One region of the Photorhabdus viridis genome, then DNA from elsewhere that is predicted to be linked to it. Evidence: predicted binding sites of a transcription regulator. Region 1 holds the regulator's gene; the other holds the start of a gene.
What was found. The regulator sigma-54, encoded in region 1, starts transcription at its own class of promoters, with help from an activator protein. The targets are predictions, from matches to a motif close to GTTGGCACANNTTTCGCTNT.

Region 1 (8,085 bases):
TAACTTATGTGATATCGGAATTGTTTGGTAAATCATTTCGGACGGTTCGTTTGATAGGCTGCTTATTTTCGTCAAAATACCGACTGGGCCATATTTCAGCAGGGGTGACACCAATTTCCTGAGCAATCAGTAATTCCCCTTTAGGCCAGGGGCGCGTTAAAGCATTTGCTAATGTTGAAGAGTTTAAACCGTGCTCTCTGGATAATGATGCCAGCGTTTTATTCTTCTTACGTATCGCAGCGATAATATCGGCGGTATGCCAGTCTTTTTTCATATTCCTGCTTCCCTCTTTGGTGGTGGCGGTTCAAACAGGGTTCGCAGTACCGGAGAGTAACCATTCCGGCGAGGCATAGCCTCCCCTGCCTGAACCACCATAGAAGCGATAGCAGGCACACTGGTAAGAAAACAACCTTACCAGTGGGTTACTCATTCAAGGCTGCGACCCCCTGACCATCGGATTTTGCCGATGGCAGTGCTACTTTAACCGATTGTATTATCTGACTTAAGAATCAAATAAACACCTTGGTGACGGTTTGTCTTGCTGCGCTTATGACGAAATAAATGAACTTATGGCGAAAACGGCACTACACCGCACCCGCCTGCACGCTTTGGATCAAAAAATTTTTTCAGTTTTAAAATCCTACAAGGCAAACTGCCAAACCGCGCCAATACTGGTGGAGTGGGAGAAAGGATCATGACCAGAAGCCGAACTGATCTTTAAGAATTCAAGTAGGACGCGGCCTTACTGAACACATAGAGCTGAAATTAGTTGTTAAGGAATGAAACCTAATAAAACTGAGTGAATAGGATAGTTATCTGGATTTGTACCACTTGTAGCAGAAAGTATTATCCAACCTCCTTGAAAATATTGATTTACTGATTCATCTATATCAGAGCCAATGAATATTTAAGTGTCTCTTATTTCTTTAAGAATTGACAGATTGTTATTATTTTCGAACATTATAATTACCTCATAATGTATAGTGGTTAGTTGAAAAGTAATTGAAGATATAAAATTCCTGTCGCCATTTTGTCGCCATTTGGTTATCAAAGACAAAAAACCACTTGTGCGATAGTGGTTTTTTGTATTGATTTAATAGGGTTTTATCTGTGATATTCACCGGCAGCTTCTGGTTGGTAAAGTAATTCTAATACTTTGACCCGGGTTTCTTCGCCGTTTGGCAATTTCCAACTGATTTCGTCGCCAATACGAAGGCCCAATAATGCCGCTCCCAGAGGAGCCATAACAGAAAGCTGGTCTGAACTGTCTTGTAGTGACGCAGGGTAAACCAGAGTGCGCACTCGCTCTTCACTGCTTGTCAGATCAAGGAAACGAACCCGGCTATTCATAGTCACAACATCGGATGGAATTTCTGCTGGAGGTACAATCTCTGCACGATCCAGCTCCTCATTCAAAGCGTCAGCGATACTAGTATCTGCAAACGCTGGCTGTTCCAACAGGGAATCTAAACGTTCTGCGTCTAATTCGTTGATGATAATTGCTGGTTTAGTCATACCACACTCCAAATGGAATCCAACACAAAATAACACCCCGCACCGTGAGGAGGGGGGTGTTATTTAAAATGATTAACCTGATAGTAGGCTGTTCTTACTGGAAAAGAAAGAGATCATGATCACGAACTGTTTTGTGCTGCTAATGAAAGCAGTTAAGAACATGATAAGCCGAGGAGTGGGTGGTGTTATTCTTCGTCAAATCCTGCATCAAATAGATTAATGATAGCGGCAAGAGCCTGCTCTTCATCTGGACCACTGGCTTCAACTTCAATATAGCTGCCTTTTTCTGAATCCAGCATCAGCATGGCAATCACGCTGCTGGCTTCAGCTTCAACATGGCTATCATTGCGCAAGACAACATGAGACTCAAAGAGCTGTACCAGATCATACAGCTTCATTGCTGGCCGGGCGTGCATTCCCAGCCGGTTTTTGATTTCAAGTTTCTGTTTGACAGTCATTATTTCCGCTTTTCGAGAGTACGGTGGCGTGACTGTACGTTTTTGCCACGGGAGCGGAAATAGTCAGCCAGCTGCTCTGCCACATAAACAGAACGGTGTTTACCGCCGGTGCAGCCAATCGCCACGGTCAGATAACTGCGGTTATTGGTTTCAAGCATGGGCAGCCAAAGTTCAAGATAACTGCGGGTCTGATAGATGAAGTTATGCACTTCCGTATGACGGTCGAGAAAAGCGGCTACGGGACGATCAAGACCGGTCATTGGCCGTAGCTTTGGATCCCAGTGTGGGTTTGGCAGGAAACGTACATCAAAAACATAGTCGGCATCAATTGGAATGCCATGTTTGAAGCCGAAGGATTCAAACACCATGGTCAGCTCACGTTCCCGTTTGCCCAGCAGACGGGTCCTCAGCATCTCTGCCAATTCATGGACTGACATTTCGGAAGTGTCAATAATCAGATCTGCCCTTGAACGAAGTGGCTCCAGCAGATCGCTTTCTTGATCAATCGCGCTTTCCAGAGAAAGGTTTTTGCTTGATAGTGGATGGAGACGGCGGGTATCGCTGTAACGGCGGATTAGCGTATTACGGTCAGCATCAAGAAACAGTAATTGCGGTGAGAAACTGGTTGGTAGTTTAGTCAGGGCTTCTTCGAAAACTTCGGGGGATTCCGGCATGTTTCTTACATCAATACTGACAGCAGCGGAAATATCGCGGTCAGCCAGCGTATTGGCTAATTCCGGCAGCAACACTACCGGCAAGTTGTCTACACAATAAAAACCCATATCTTCCAGTGCGCGCAAGGCAACGGATTTACCCGAACCGGAACGGCCACTGACTATCATCAGCACCATGAGGCGACTCCCCTTAATTTCTCAGTGGTTATTATTATGAGCCACTGTTATCTGTTGCTCTCCATTCATTGCAACAGCTATTCAGTGATAATTGCGTAAAGTTCTTCATCACTTTGTGCCGATCTTAAACGGCGACAGAGATTTTTGTCTGCAAGGCGTTTAGCAATTAATGACAATGTGTGTAAGTGTGTCTGGCATTGATCGTTTGGAACCAGTAAAGCAAACAGCAAATCGACTGGCTGATTATCAATGGCATCGAAAGCAATAGGGTGTTCCAGATTGAGGAAAACGCCAACAGCTTGATCTGAGCTTTCTTCATCCAGTTTACCGTGAGGGATAGCAATACCACTGCCAATTCCAGTAGTGCCTACTTTTTCTCTGGTCAATATTGCTTCGAATACGATATTCTCGGGTAGTTTAAGCCGTTTAGATGCCAGCTCACTGATAATCTCTAAAGCCCGTTTTTTGCTCGAACAATGTACGTTATTACGCGTACATTCGAGGGAAAGTACAGAGCTTAGTAGTAAATCTGCTTGGTTATTCATTTTTCTATTCGCTTAGGTGCTTAATTGATACCGGATGCCATAGATTAGCTGTGGCATCCGGTATTTGTGCACTGTTTTACAGCAAAACTCCGCTGTTTTTACTACAGCTATTGTTAAATAACTGTTAATGTTGTCTCAGTTTATCTTTATGTTTGGTTAATTGACGAGCCAGTTTATCGACCAGTCCATCAATTGCTGCATACATATCTTCATGTTCTGAGGATGCGTGCAACTCGCCTCCGTTAATATGTACCGTGGCTTCGGCGATTTGTTGTACCTTTTCCACACGGAGGATTACCTGAGTCAGGTTGATCCTGTCGAAATATTGATCCAGCTTGCTGCATTTTGCAGTGATAATGTCGCGTAATGCATCAGTAATTTCAATATTGTGGCCGGTTATTTTGAGTTGCATATTGTCTTCCTTCTCTGTTCATTTCAAACCAGACGTTTACGTTGGTTTGATGGCGGAATGGATAACGACTCTCGATATTTTGCGACAGTCCGTCGGGCAACCATAATGCCTTGATCGGCTAGCATACTCGTCAGTTTGCTGTCACTTAATGGTTTGGCGGAGTTCTCCGCTGCTACCAGTTTTTTCACCAAAGCCCGTATTGCAGTTGAAGAGGCTTCGCCTCCACTTTCTGTATTAACATGGCTGGAGAAAAAATACTTCAATTCAAAAATGCCACGTGGGCTGTGCAGGAATTTTTGGGTAGTCACCCTGGAAATGGTAGATTCATGCATATCGACCTGGAAGGCAATATCTGCCAAAACCATGGGCTTCATATATTCTTCGCCATGCTCAAAAAATTCCTGTTGCTGTTCTACAATGCAGCGTGTAACTTTCAGCAGAGTGTCATTTCGGCTTTCCAGGCTTTTGATAAGCCATTTAGCTTCCTGTAGGTTATTGCGGATAAACTGGCTGTCACTTTCATTGTGTGTATGTTGCCCAAACTCCGCATAATGCTGATTAATGTGTAAACGCGGAATACTATCTGTATTCAATTCTACTTGCCAGTGTTCACTCTCTTTTCGAACCAGCACATCAGGGATGACATACTCTGATTCACCTGTGTTTACCGCCAAGCCAGGCCTTGGCTCAAGTGACTGAATTAAATCAATCACTTCTTTCAGTGTATCTTCTTTCAAGCGACTTAAACGGATTAAATTGCGGAAATCCCGATTACCCAGTAGCTCCAGATGTTCGCAGACGATCAGTTTCGCCTCTTTCAGATAAGGTGTTTCTGGTGGAAACATTGATAGCTGGATCAGTAGACAATCTTTCAGGTCACGGGCAGCGACACCGATAGGATCAAAATGTTGTACCTGTTTGAGCACGGTTTCCACTTCTGTCAGAGTCAGTTGATCGTCGCCAATGCTAGCAAGGATATCCTCCAGTGGTACAGTAAGGTAGCCTGTATCATCTACAGCATCAATGATTGATGTAGCAATTGCTGCATCTGTTTCCGTGAAAGGGGTCAGCCCTGCCTGCCACATCAAATAGTCTTGCAGGGTTTGGGCTGTTTCACCTTGGTAAAGAGGCAGGTCGTCATCACTATAGTCATTACGTGTACCGGAAGGTGTACCAGCTGTATAAATTTCATCCCAGCTGGCATCCAGTGGCAACTCATCTGGCATATCCTTTTGTTGCAGGGCATCAAGCGTATCCATAACGTCAGTTTCGTTGTCGGGAGATTCCTGATTACTGATTTCTTGATGATCTTCATCCTGCTCAAGCAAAGGGTTCATTTCTAACGCTTGCTGTATTTCCTGTTGAAGTTCAAGCGTAGAAAGTTGCAACAAACGAATGGCTTGTTGGAGCTGTGGTGTCATAGCCAGTTGCTGACTGAGCCTGAGTTGCAAACTTTGCTTCATAGCGTTAAATTAATTCTCCTGGCTGAATTAGAGCCGGAAACCTTCGCCTAAATAAACGCGCTTCACCTGTTCATTATTGAGGATATCATTCGGTGTGCCGTGAGCAATCAGCTGCCCTTGGCTGACAATATAAGCACGCTCACAGACATCCAATGTTTCACGGACGTTATGGTCTGTGATCAGGACGCCTAGCCCGTAATCTCTCAAATGCTGAATAATTTTTTTGATATCGATTACTGAGATTGGATCTACGCCGGCGAAAGGTTCATCCAGCAAAATAAATTTAGGATTGGCTGCCAGCGCGCGGGCAATCTCTACGCGGCGACGCTCACCACCGGAAAGTGATTGACCCAAATTGTCCCGTAGGTGGCTGATATGGAATTCCTCCATCAGCTCTTCGGCCCGTTCTTTCCGTTGTTTCTGAGTCAGATCCTGACGGATCTCCAATACGGCCATCAGATTGTCGAATACGCTCAGACGGCGGAAAATAGAAGCTTCCTGAGGCAAGTAGCCAATACCACGGCGCGCCCGTTCGTGAAGTGGCAGCAGGCTGATATCTTCGCCATCAATGGTAATTGTCCCGGTATCCCGTGAAACAATGCCTACGACCATATAAAAAGTCGTGGTTTTCCCTGCGCCGTTAGGACCAAGCAGGCCAACAATTTCACCGGAGTTCACGTTTAAGCTGACATTTTCAACGACTTTACGGCCTTTGTAAGCTTTTGCCAGGTTTTCTGCGTTTAGTATTGCCATATCTCGTTATTTACTCTTGTTGTTAACCGCAGGGCTTTCTTCTTGTAACTGAGAAGGTAACAAAACAGTTGTCACTCGTTTACCTTTGTCACTGAACGCTTCCATTTGCTGGGTTGGGACTAGGTAAGTGATACGGTCGCCTTTTATATTGCTGTCTAACTGTTCCAGATAGGCGTTGCCAGTCAGTGTAACCAGCTCCTTATCCATTTCGTAACGCATTTTGGCGCCGCGGCCTTTGATTGGTTTACCGCTGTCCTGTAACTGATAGAAAGTGACCGGATTACCAAATGCCTCAACAACCATTTTTTTAGAATCGCCATCCGGGCGGGTCACAACAACTTTGTCAGCGTGGATATCAATAGAGCCCTGTTTAACGATCACGTTTTCTGTAAATGTGGCAGTGTTCCCGGTCATGTCAAGGGATTGTTTAACGGAATCAATAGAAATTGGCTTCTGGGTGTCATCTTTCAGTGCCAGAGCGGGAAGGCTGACTGTAAAAATGGCACTAGCAATAAGAGCATTACGGATTCTGTTGTTCATGTTGGATTTCATAGTAGGTGTTAACCTTTTCAATCAGTTCAGCGGTTTTGTTCCGCAGATTGCCACGCATTTTCATTCCGACGGACTTCAATCCTACGCCAATCAGTGTGACCTGATCGTCGGATGAAACATCCTGAGTTACCAGATTGACGATAGCATTTTCTGTGGTCATACGCTGTAATTGTGTCGTATCAGTCAGGCTGTCAACCTGCACATCTCCGTAAAGATAGAGCATTCTGTCGTTGGTCAGTTTGGCTTTGTTCGCACGAACTGTCCATGTAGCAATGGCATTTGAGTCATATGTTGTTAATACCGGCTTGGTAAACCAAGTAAGTTTTGACTCAGTATAATTCTGGACGTCATCAGCGACCAGTTTGTATGTCAGCTTACCCGTAGGATCATAAACAAAGGTTATGGTTTCCTGGCTTTGGTATGTTGGCAGACTATTATCTGTATCAGAAGATGAGTTAGTCTCATCTGAATCAGATAAGTTCCAACCAATTAACGCCAGGGTGATTAACGTCAGTATTATAGCCAGCCAGGATTTGATTTTATCCATTCTCGTTTCGCTTCAACCTACTATATTGATAATCCTTTGGCCTCTTCCAGTTTATTCTGAGCGAAAAGCACCAAATCACAAAGTTCTCTTACCGCACCGCGACCCCCAGCAATCTGGGTGACATAATGTGCTTTTGGTAATAGCAGTGGATGCGCGTCTGCCACAGCGACAGATAAGCCCACTTGTTCCATGACCGGCCAGTCAATCAGATCATCACCGATGTAAGCAACCTGTTCTGGTGTTAGCTCCAGTTTATCTAACAGTTCTCTATACGCCAAAACCTTATCGCTTTGTCCTTGGTAAAGATGTGTAATGCCCAGTGTGTTTGCTCGATCTTCCAGCAATTTTGCCCGACGGCCGGTAATAATAGCGACTTCGATTCCTGAAGTGATCAGGCAACGAATCCCGTAGCCATCACGAACGTTAAACGTTTTCAATTCTTCGCCGTTATTGCCCATATATATCAGGCCGTCAGACATCACGCCATCAACGTCGCAAATCAGCAGACGGATTCTACCGGCTTTTTCAATAATGTCTTTATTAACTGGACCATAACAGGTATCCAGATAAATTAATTGGCTCATTAAGACGTTCTCTCAGGTTAAACTACGCCAGCTTGTAGCAGGTCATGCATATGTAATACACCAAGTAATTTATTTTCCTCGGTAACCAGTAAGGAAGTGATATGGCGTGACTGCATTAAGTTCAATGCATCAACGGCAAGGGCATTTGGTTTGATACGAATACCGCCAGCTGTCATAACAGCTGAAATTTTGACATTGTACAAATCAATTCCCATATCAAACACCCGCCGCAAGTCACCATCGGTAAAAATACCGTCAATATACATATTTTCATCGCAAACGACGGTCATACCCAGTTTTTGGCGGGTGATTTCGACGAGAGCTTCACGTAAAGAGGCATCGCGATTCACTCTTGGGATATCATCACCTGTATTCATTAAATCACTGACCAGCAGCAGAAGTTTG
Region 2 (8,085 bases), on a different contig from region 1:
TATTAGAGAGCTTTTTCATCATCCCTGACATAAAAGCCACTTCACGGCCACCCACACCAATATCCCCCGCAGGAACGTCGGTATCGGGCCCCAGATGGCGGTACAATTCTGTCATTAACGCCTGACAGAAACGCATCACTTCACCCTGACTTTTTCCTTTGGGATCAAAATCTGAGCCCCCTTTACCTCCACCCATCGGTAAAGTTGTCAGCGCATTTTTCAAAGTTTGTTCAAAGCCAAGGAATTTCAGAATAGAGAGATTCACCGATGGATGAAAACGCATACCACCTTTATACGGACCAATAGCTGAGTTGAACTGCACCCGCCATGCACGGTTTACCTGAACTTTACCTTGATCATCTACCCAGCAAACTCGAAACTGGATAACCCTTTCCGGCTCTACCATACGCTCCAGCAAGCTTTGTTCACGGTATTTCGGGTTTTGTTCAAGGAACGGCCAAAGAGAGGTGAATACTTCCCGAACAGCCTGAAGATATTCTGGTTGATATTCATCCCTGAGTTGAATCGATCCAAGAAATGAAGACAAAGATAGTAAACAGCTCATAGTTATTCCTTATTTCTACTTTGGTTGTAATGTCTCCTCAGCAATTTCCTAATTATTATTTTTGTCGAAAATGTGAGGTAAGTTGTGTTTGCCCTTTGAATATATCACTGTTCTATATTCATCTTTCAAGAAGTTTTTTTGCAGAAAGGTAAAAAAAATTTCTTGATTGCATCGGGCATAAACCAAATAACACCTCATTTCATCAAAAAAAACACCTGCATAAGCAGGCGTTTTTATCGAATAAGTTTTCAGTTCATGGCTATTCATCGTCACGCAGAGGAACAATCAGCATATCAACATGAATAGTGTTAATTAGCTGACGTGCGGAGGACATCAGTTTGCTCCAAAAATCCTGATGATGACCACAAACAACCAGATCTATGTCATATTTCTTAATCGCATCAACCAATACCTGAGCCAGATCACCGCTACCGCTCAGGGTTTCCTGAATGTCATAATCCGTACCTGCGGAGAGATCTTTCAACGCATTGCGCGTCTCGTCAGTAATGCGTTGCTGCATATCACCGAGATTAACATCAATCAAACCGGTATAGAGATCGGAATAGTTAACATCAACATGGATCAGGGAAACTTTGGCACTGTACGGCTTTGCCGTGGAAATGGCTTTTTGTACCAATACCTGACTTTCCGGAGATAAATCAACAGCAACAAGAATATGTTTATAAGCCATAAGCGAACTCCTTCCATAATGCCGATTAATGAGTTGGCAGGGCAAATTGCCACTATCCTGTGTTTATTACTAGAACATTCACCAAACAACATATACTACAATCGCTATTCCTTCCACTTAATGGACAACGAAACTCGCTGGACATTTAAAATCCGGATGTCCATCAAAAGCTACTCTCTCCTTACTCCAACCCCAATTCTTTTAGTTTCCGTGTAATGGTATTTCGTCCCCAACCCAACAGCCGTGCAGCATTCTGCTTATGTCCTTGGGTATGTTTAAGCGCACAGTTAAGTAAAGTACGTTCCAGCAATGGTAAGGCTTCAGATAGCAGATCCTGTTGACCTTTCTCCAACGCATTTGTTGCCCAGTGAGCGAGTAGCTGCGGCCAGTTTTCCGGTATTGTTGTTGCCAATGTTGTTATGCTGGTTTCAGGGGGATGAGTTTCAAATAATTCAGATGGCAAATCTTGGACCAATACTTCCTGACTTGCCGCCATTACAGTCAGCCAGCGGCAGATGTTTTCCAACTGGCGAACATTGCCCGGCCAGGATAAGCGCATTAAAGCAATTTCTGCGTCAGGGTGGAGAATTTTTGCTTCTACGCCCAGCTCTTTGGCAGTTTGTTGCAGGAAATGGCGAGTTAGACGAGGGATATCTTCCACTCTGTCACGCAAGGGAGGTAACTGCATACGAATAACATTCAGGCGATGATACAGATCTTCACGGAATTGGCTTTTTTCTACCAGGCGTTCAAGATCCTGGTGGGTTGCAGCAATAATCCTCACATCCACTTTCACGGGGGCATAGCCGCCAACCCGGTAAAACTGGCCTTCAGCCAATACCCGTAACAGGCGGGTCTGAATATCTAATGGCATGTCGCCAATTTCATCAAGAAATAGTGAACCGCGATTGGCCTGTTCAAATCGTCCATGACGTATTTGATTGGCGCCAGTAAAAGCCCCTTTCTCATGACCAAACAGCTCTGATTCAATGAGATCTTTGGGAATCGCTGCCATATTAAGTGCAATAAATGGCTCATTGGCTCTTGGACTGTGGCGGTGCAGAGCATGGGCCACCAGCTCTTTCCCTGTACCGGATTCGCCATTAATCAACACACTGATCGAAGAGCGGGAAAGGCGGCCGATAATGCGGTAAACATCTTGCATAGCAGGCGCTTCACCTATCATGTCAGAAACTGGTGTCATGACCTGCGGATTTCTCGCGGGTTGATTCTGTTCGCGGGAGTGGCTAAGTGCGCGTTCCAGCAGTGCGACGGCTTCATCAATATCAAAGGGTTTTGGTAAGTAATCAAAAGCGCCTTGTTGATAGGCACTGACTGCGGCATCCAGATCAGAGTGGGCTGTCATAATAATGACCGGCAGCAACGGGTGACTCTGCTTAATATTATTCAGCAGGTGTAAGCCGTTCATTCCCGGCATACGGATATCAGAAATCAGGACATCAGGTGTGTTTTGGGTCAGTGCAGTCAGTACACTGTCAGCCTCTGCGAAACTGATGCATTCCATCCCCGCGCTATTTAGTGCTCGTTCAAGTACCCAGCGGATGGAGTCGTCATCATCAACGATCCAGATTTTTCCTCGTTCCATAGCTACCCTCTATTTTTTGATCGGTAAGTAGATAGAAAATTCTGTGTGCCCAGGCCAACTGGTAAATTCTATTTTACCTGAGTGCTGATCTATCAAGTTGCGGGCAATGGATAGGCCAAGACCGGTTCCGCCTTCATGAGCGCTGACCATCGGGTAAAACAGTGTGTCCTGAATCTGTGGCGGGATCCCTGGTCCGTTGTCTTCCACATCTATTCTGGCAGCCAGGCGATAGCGCTTACCGTGCAGGGTGATTTGGAAAGCGGTTCGGGTGCGCAGGGTAATGGCACCACCCTGTGCGCCCAGAGCTTGCAAGGCGTTACGGGTGATGTTCAGCAGCACTTGCTCAATCTGATCCGGGTAGTGAGCCAGTTCCGGCAGACTCGGATCGTAATCTTTTATCAGTGTGACGTTATCCGGCATTTCCAGCGAGACTAATTGATAAACCCGTTCAGCAACGTAGTGAATGCTTTGTTTAATTTGTTCGCCTGGGTGTTGTGGGCCAAGTAGCCTGTCTACCAGATGACGTAACCGGTCTGCCTGTTCAATAATCACTTGGGTGTATTCCTGCAAAGCAGGATCAGGCAGCGCTCTCGAAAGTAATTGCGCGGCTCCCCTCAGTCCGCCGAGGGGATTTTTGATTTCATGCGCCAGCCCCCGAACCAATTCCCGTGCCGCTATCTGCTGGGCTTGTTGTACCTGCTCTTGGCTTAACCGGCGTTGACTATCCATAGGCGCCAGTTCCAGCAAAATGAACTGCCCGGAAATGGGTTGGGCGCTGAGCGACATAATATGAGAGCGGTTATTAACCACTAACGTCACTTCGTTGTCAGTAAAACTCTGACCGCTGACTAAACTGGCGTGCATCAGCTTTGTATCCAGTGAAAAGTAACTGAACAGTACCGGAAGAGGTGTACCTAATAGTTTACGGGCACTCTGAGCTAATAATTGCAGCGCTGCATGGTTGGCATAGCGGATCACAAGATCGGTATCCAGCACCAGTACGCTGTTAATTAGTGAGTTTAATATTTGCCCGGTATCGGGTAGATTTTCCATTTTCATTCACTCTCCCGCCATACTCCCGCACCTTTTTGGTGCACTGTATCATATTCGAGCGTAAAACCCAGCCAAAGCCTGAGTTCAGGGAATAGGAAAAAGGCCCATCCGAAGATGGGCTAAAGGTTTCACGGCAACAAAAAATGATCAGCGGGAACGGCGCTGGTAATTACACACTGTAATACAGTTCAAATTCCAGTGGATGTGGTGTCAGGCGGACACGTTCCATTTCACTGTTTTTCAATTCAATATAAGCATCAAGGGCGTCATCGGTGAAGACACCACCACGGGTCAGGAACTCGCGGTCAGTATCCAATGCTGCCAGTGCTTCATCCAGAGAAGAAGCGACAGTTGGGATCTCTTTGGCTTCTTCCGGTGGCAGGTCATACAGGTTTTTATCCATCGCATCGCCCGGATGGATTTTATTGATGATACCGTCAAGGCCAGCCATCAACTGAGCGGCAAATGCTAAATAAGGGTTAGCTGCCGGGTCAGGGAAACGGACTTCAATACGGCGGGCTTTGGTGCTGGCGACAACCGGAATGCGGATGGATGCAGAACGGTTACGGGCAGAGTAGGCCAGCATTACCGGCGCTTCATAGCCCGGAACTAGACGTTTATAGGAGTTGGTTGTCGGGTTGGTAAATGCGTTCAGTGCACGGGCATGTTTGATAATACCGCCAATGTAGAACAGCGCCAGTTCGGACAAACCACCGTATTTGTCACCGGCAAACAGGTTGGCGCCGTTTTTAGACAGGGACATATGGCAGTGCATGCCGGAGCCATTATCACCAACCAGTGGTTTTGGCATGAAGGTGGCGGTTTTGCCGAAATTGTGCGCCACATTATGTACGACATATTTGTAAATCTGGGTTTCGTCAGCCTTTTTGGTCATGGTGTTGAAACGAGTCGCGATTTCATTTTGACCGGCCGTGCCAACTTCATGATGGTGAGCTTCCACAACCAATCCCATTGCTTCCATTGTCAGGCACATGGCTGAACGTAAATCCTGAGAAGAATCAACCGGAGGCAGCGGGGCGTAACCGCCTTTTACCGCAGGTCGGTGGCCTTTATTGCCGCCTTCGTATCGAGTTCCAGAGTTCCATGCTGCTTCAATATCATCAATATGGTAGTAGGAACCGGACATAGAACTGCCGAAGCGTATGTCGTCAAACAGGAAAAACTCAGGCTCAGGCCCACACAGGACGGTATCTGCAATGCCGCTTGAGCGCAAAAAGTCTTCAGCGCGTTTGCAGATGGAACGTGGATCACGTTCATAGCCTTGCATCGTGCCGGGTTCCAGAATGTCACAACGGAGGATCAGAGTGGCATCATCAAAGAATGGATCAAGCATGGCTGTACTTGAGTCTGGCATCAGCACCATGTCGGATTCGTTAATACCTTTCCAACCGTGAATTGAAGATCCGTCGAACATTTTGCCATCTTCAAAGAAGTCCGCATTAACCTGATGAGCAGGAATGGTCATATGTTGTTCTTTGCCTTTGGTATCAGTGAAACGCAAATCAATAAACTTCACCTGATGCTCTTCAATCATGGTTAAAACATGTTCAGCGGACATACTCGGTTTCTCCTGGTTTGTGCCGGTCTTGATAAAATGGTTTTAGATTAAGATGTAAAGAAAATACAGTTACATTGTTTTACCTTAACAAGGCTATTTACGCGTTTGCAAACTTGTCGTTGTAAAAAACAATCTTATTAGATGAGAAAAACAATTGCGAAAAGCGTGCCAACTTTCTGACACCTTGCAATATACTGTGTTATGGGTATCCCCATGGGGAGATACTTTAATATTTAGTAAAATTGCACTGTATTAGTGCGATTATGTTACTATCCTGCACCCCGTCGGTGCATTTTTATCAATAGTGCATCTTTTATAGGCGTGAAAGGGATCACAATTCCATTGGTATCAAGTTGTTAAGAACAGATTCTTGTGATCCTGTTTAGTCCCTCGACCAATGTGTGTACAATAGCGCGCTATTTCTAAATGCCTGAGGCAAAGTTTGTGATCGAAAAATTGCGTAATATCGCCATTATCGCGCATGTTGACCATGGTAAAACTACCCTGGTTGACAAGCTGCTGCAACAATCCGGTACTTTCGGTGACCGTGCGACAGCGACAGAACGTGTGATGGACTCCAATGACTTGGAGAAAGAGCGTGGAATTACTATCCTCGCAAAAAATACCGCCATTAAATGGAATGACTACCGTATTAATATCGTAGACACTCCGGGACATGCCGATTTCGGCGGTGAAGTAGAACGTGTTATGTCTATGGTTGACAGTGTACTGTTGCTGGTTGATGCCATGGATGGGCCTATGCCTCAGACCCGTTTTGTAACGCAGAAAGCGTTCGCTCATGGTTTAAAACCTATTGTTGTTATCAACAAAGTTGACCGTCCTGGCGCACGTCCTGATTGGGTTGTCGATCAGGTGTTTGACCTGTTTGTGAACTTGGGCGCGACTGACGAACAACTGGATTTCCCAATTATCTATGCATCTGCATTGATGGGAATTGCTGGTATTGATCATGCTGATATGGCCGAAGATATGACGCCGTTGTATCAAGCAATTGTCGATCATGTAGAACCACCAAAAGTTGACCTTAATGGTTCATTCCAGATGCAGATTTCTCAGCTGGACTACAACAACTATGTTGGTGTTATCGGTATTGGTCGTATTAAGCGCGGTACGGTTAAACCAAACCAGAACGTGACGATTGTTGATAGCGAAGGTAAAACCCGGAACGGCAAAATTGGTAAAGTTCTGGGCCATTTGGGTCTGGAGCGTATTGAGAGTGAGCAAGCGGAAGCGGGTGACATCGTTGCGATTACCGGTTTGGGCGAGCTGAATATCTCCGATACCCTGTGTGACGTCAGTGTTGTTGAAGCCCTGCCGCCACTGGCTGTTGATGAGCCGACGGTAAGCATGTTCTTCTGTGTTAACACCTCTCCTTTCTGTGGTCGTGAAGGTAAATATGTCACTTCACGTCAGATCCTTGAGCGCCTGAAGAAAGAGCTGGTTCACAATGTCGCACTGCGTGTCGAAGAAACCGAAGATCCAGATGCGTTCCGTGTTTCTGGCCGTGGTGAATTGCACTTATCTGTTCTGATTGAGAACATGCGCCGTGAAGGTTTTGAACTGGCGGTATCCCGTCCGAAAGTTATCTTCCGTGAGATCGATGGCCGCAAACAAGAGCCATTCGAGCAGGTGACTCTGGATATTGAAGAGCAGCATCAGGGTAATGTGATGCAGGCGCTGGGTGAGCGTAAAGCTGATCTGCGCGATATGTTGCCAGACGGTAAAGGCCGTGTGCGCCTTGATTACATTATTCCAAGCCGTGGTTTGATTGGCTTCCGGACTGAGTTCCTGACCATGACTTCGGGTACTGGCCTGTTGTATGCAACATTCAGTCACTATGATGATATTCGTGCGGGTGAAATCGGTCGCCGTCAGAACGGTGTGATGATTTCCAATGGTCAGGGTAAAGCGGTTGCTTATGCGCTTTACAGCTTGCAGGATCGTGGTAAGTTGTTCCTCGGTCATGGTGCGGAAGTGTATGAAGGCCAGGTGATCGGTATTCACTCCCGTTCCAATGACCTGACAGTTAACTGCCTGACAGGTAAGAAACTGACAAACGTCCGTGCGTCTGGTACTGACGAAGCGACAACCTTGTCTCCACATATTAAGAAAACCCTGGAACAGGCTCTGGAGTTTATTGATGATGACGAGCTGGTAGAAGTGACTCCTGTGTCGATTCGCCTGCGTAAACGCCATCTGACAGAAAACGACCGTCGTCGTGCGCATCGCAGCAAAGAAGCATAATCTTTTCTGCTATACAAATGCTTAGGGCGCCAATGGCGCCCTGAGTTTTTTGGGATCTATTTATTCAGTTAAATAGATCTGAGATTATTTACCCAGCAATTGATAATACGTTGGGTTGTCATCACATTGCCCGCCGCCACACTCCAAAATGGTAGAGATCAAATTTGCTGTAATCAATACGACAAATATCCCAATAATAATCTGACCGAAAACAGACTTACTTTCTTTTTCTTCGGTCGTTTTTTCCAGACTTTTCAATATCAGCATGACTGATATGGCGATAATAGCGATAACTGAGGAGATGAGAGCCCAAGTATAAAAATGTA

Region 2: the regulator sigma-54 is predicted to act here: its motif matches at 5,648-5,667, upstream of glnA (glutamate--ammonia ligase).

What each region holds. Positions count from the first base shown of each region.
Region 1 is NZ_JBEJZY010000061.1:8,971-17,055, reverse strand. Features, by position in the region: gene ABR397_RS20320 (helix-turn-helix domain-containing protein) at 5-274, opposite strand; gene ABR397_RS20315 (hypothetical protein) at 305-430, opposite strand; gene rnk (nucleoside diphosphate kinase regulator) at 1,105-1,515, opposite strand; gene npr (PTS phosphocarrier protein NPr) at 1,701-1,973, opposite strand; gene rapZ (RNase adapter RapZ) at 1,973-2,824, opposite strand; gene ptsN (PTS IIA-like nitrogen regulatory protein PtsN) at 2,902-3,369, opposite strand; gene hpf (ribosome hibernation promoting factor) at 3,494-3,781, opposite strand; gene rpoN (RNA polymerase factor sigma-54) at 3,805-5,244, opposite strand; gene lptB (LPS export ABC transporter ATP-binding protein) at 5,272-5,997, opposite strand; gene lptA (lipopolysaccharide ABC transporter substrate-binding protein LptA) at 6,004-6,537, opposite strand; gene lptC (LPS export ABC transporter periplasmic protein LptC) at 6,518-7,096, opposite strand; gene kdsC (3-deoxy-manno-octulosonate-8-phosphatase KdsC) at 7,117-7,680, opposite strand; gene kdsD (arabinose-5-phosphate isomerase KdsD) at 7,698-8,085, opposite strand, start outside.
Region 2 is NZ_JBEJZY010000025.1:49,583-57,667, forward strand. Features, by position in the region: gene gdhA (NADP-specific glutamate dehydrogenase) at 1-565, opposite strand, end outside; gene uspA (universal stress protein UspA) at 825-1,256, opposite strand; gene glnG (nitrogen regulation protein NR(I)) at 1,438-2,862, opposite strand; gene glnL (nitrogen regulation protein NR(II)) at 2,872-3,921, opposite strand; gene glnA (glutamate--ammonia ligase) at 4,085-5,494, opposite strand; gene typA (ribosome-dependent GTPase TypA) at 5,921-7,759, shown strand; gene ABR397_RS12440 (disulfide bond formation protein B) at 7,844-8,085, opposite strand, start outside.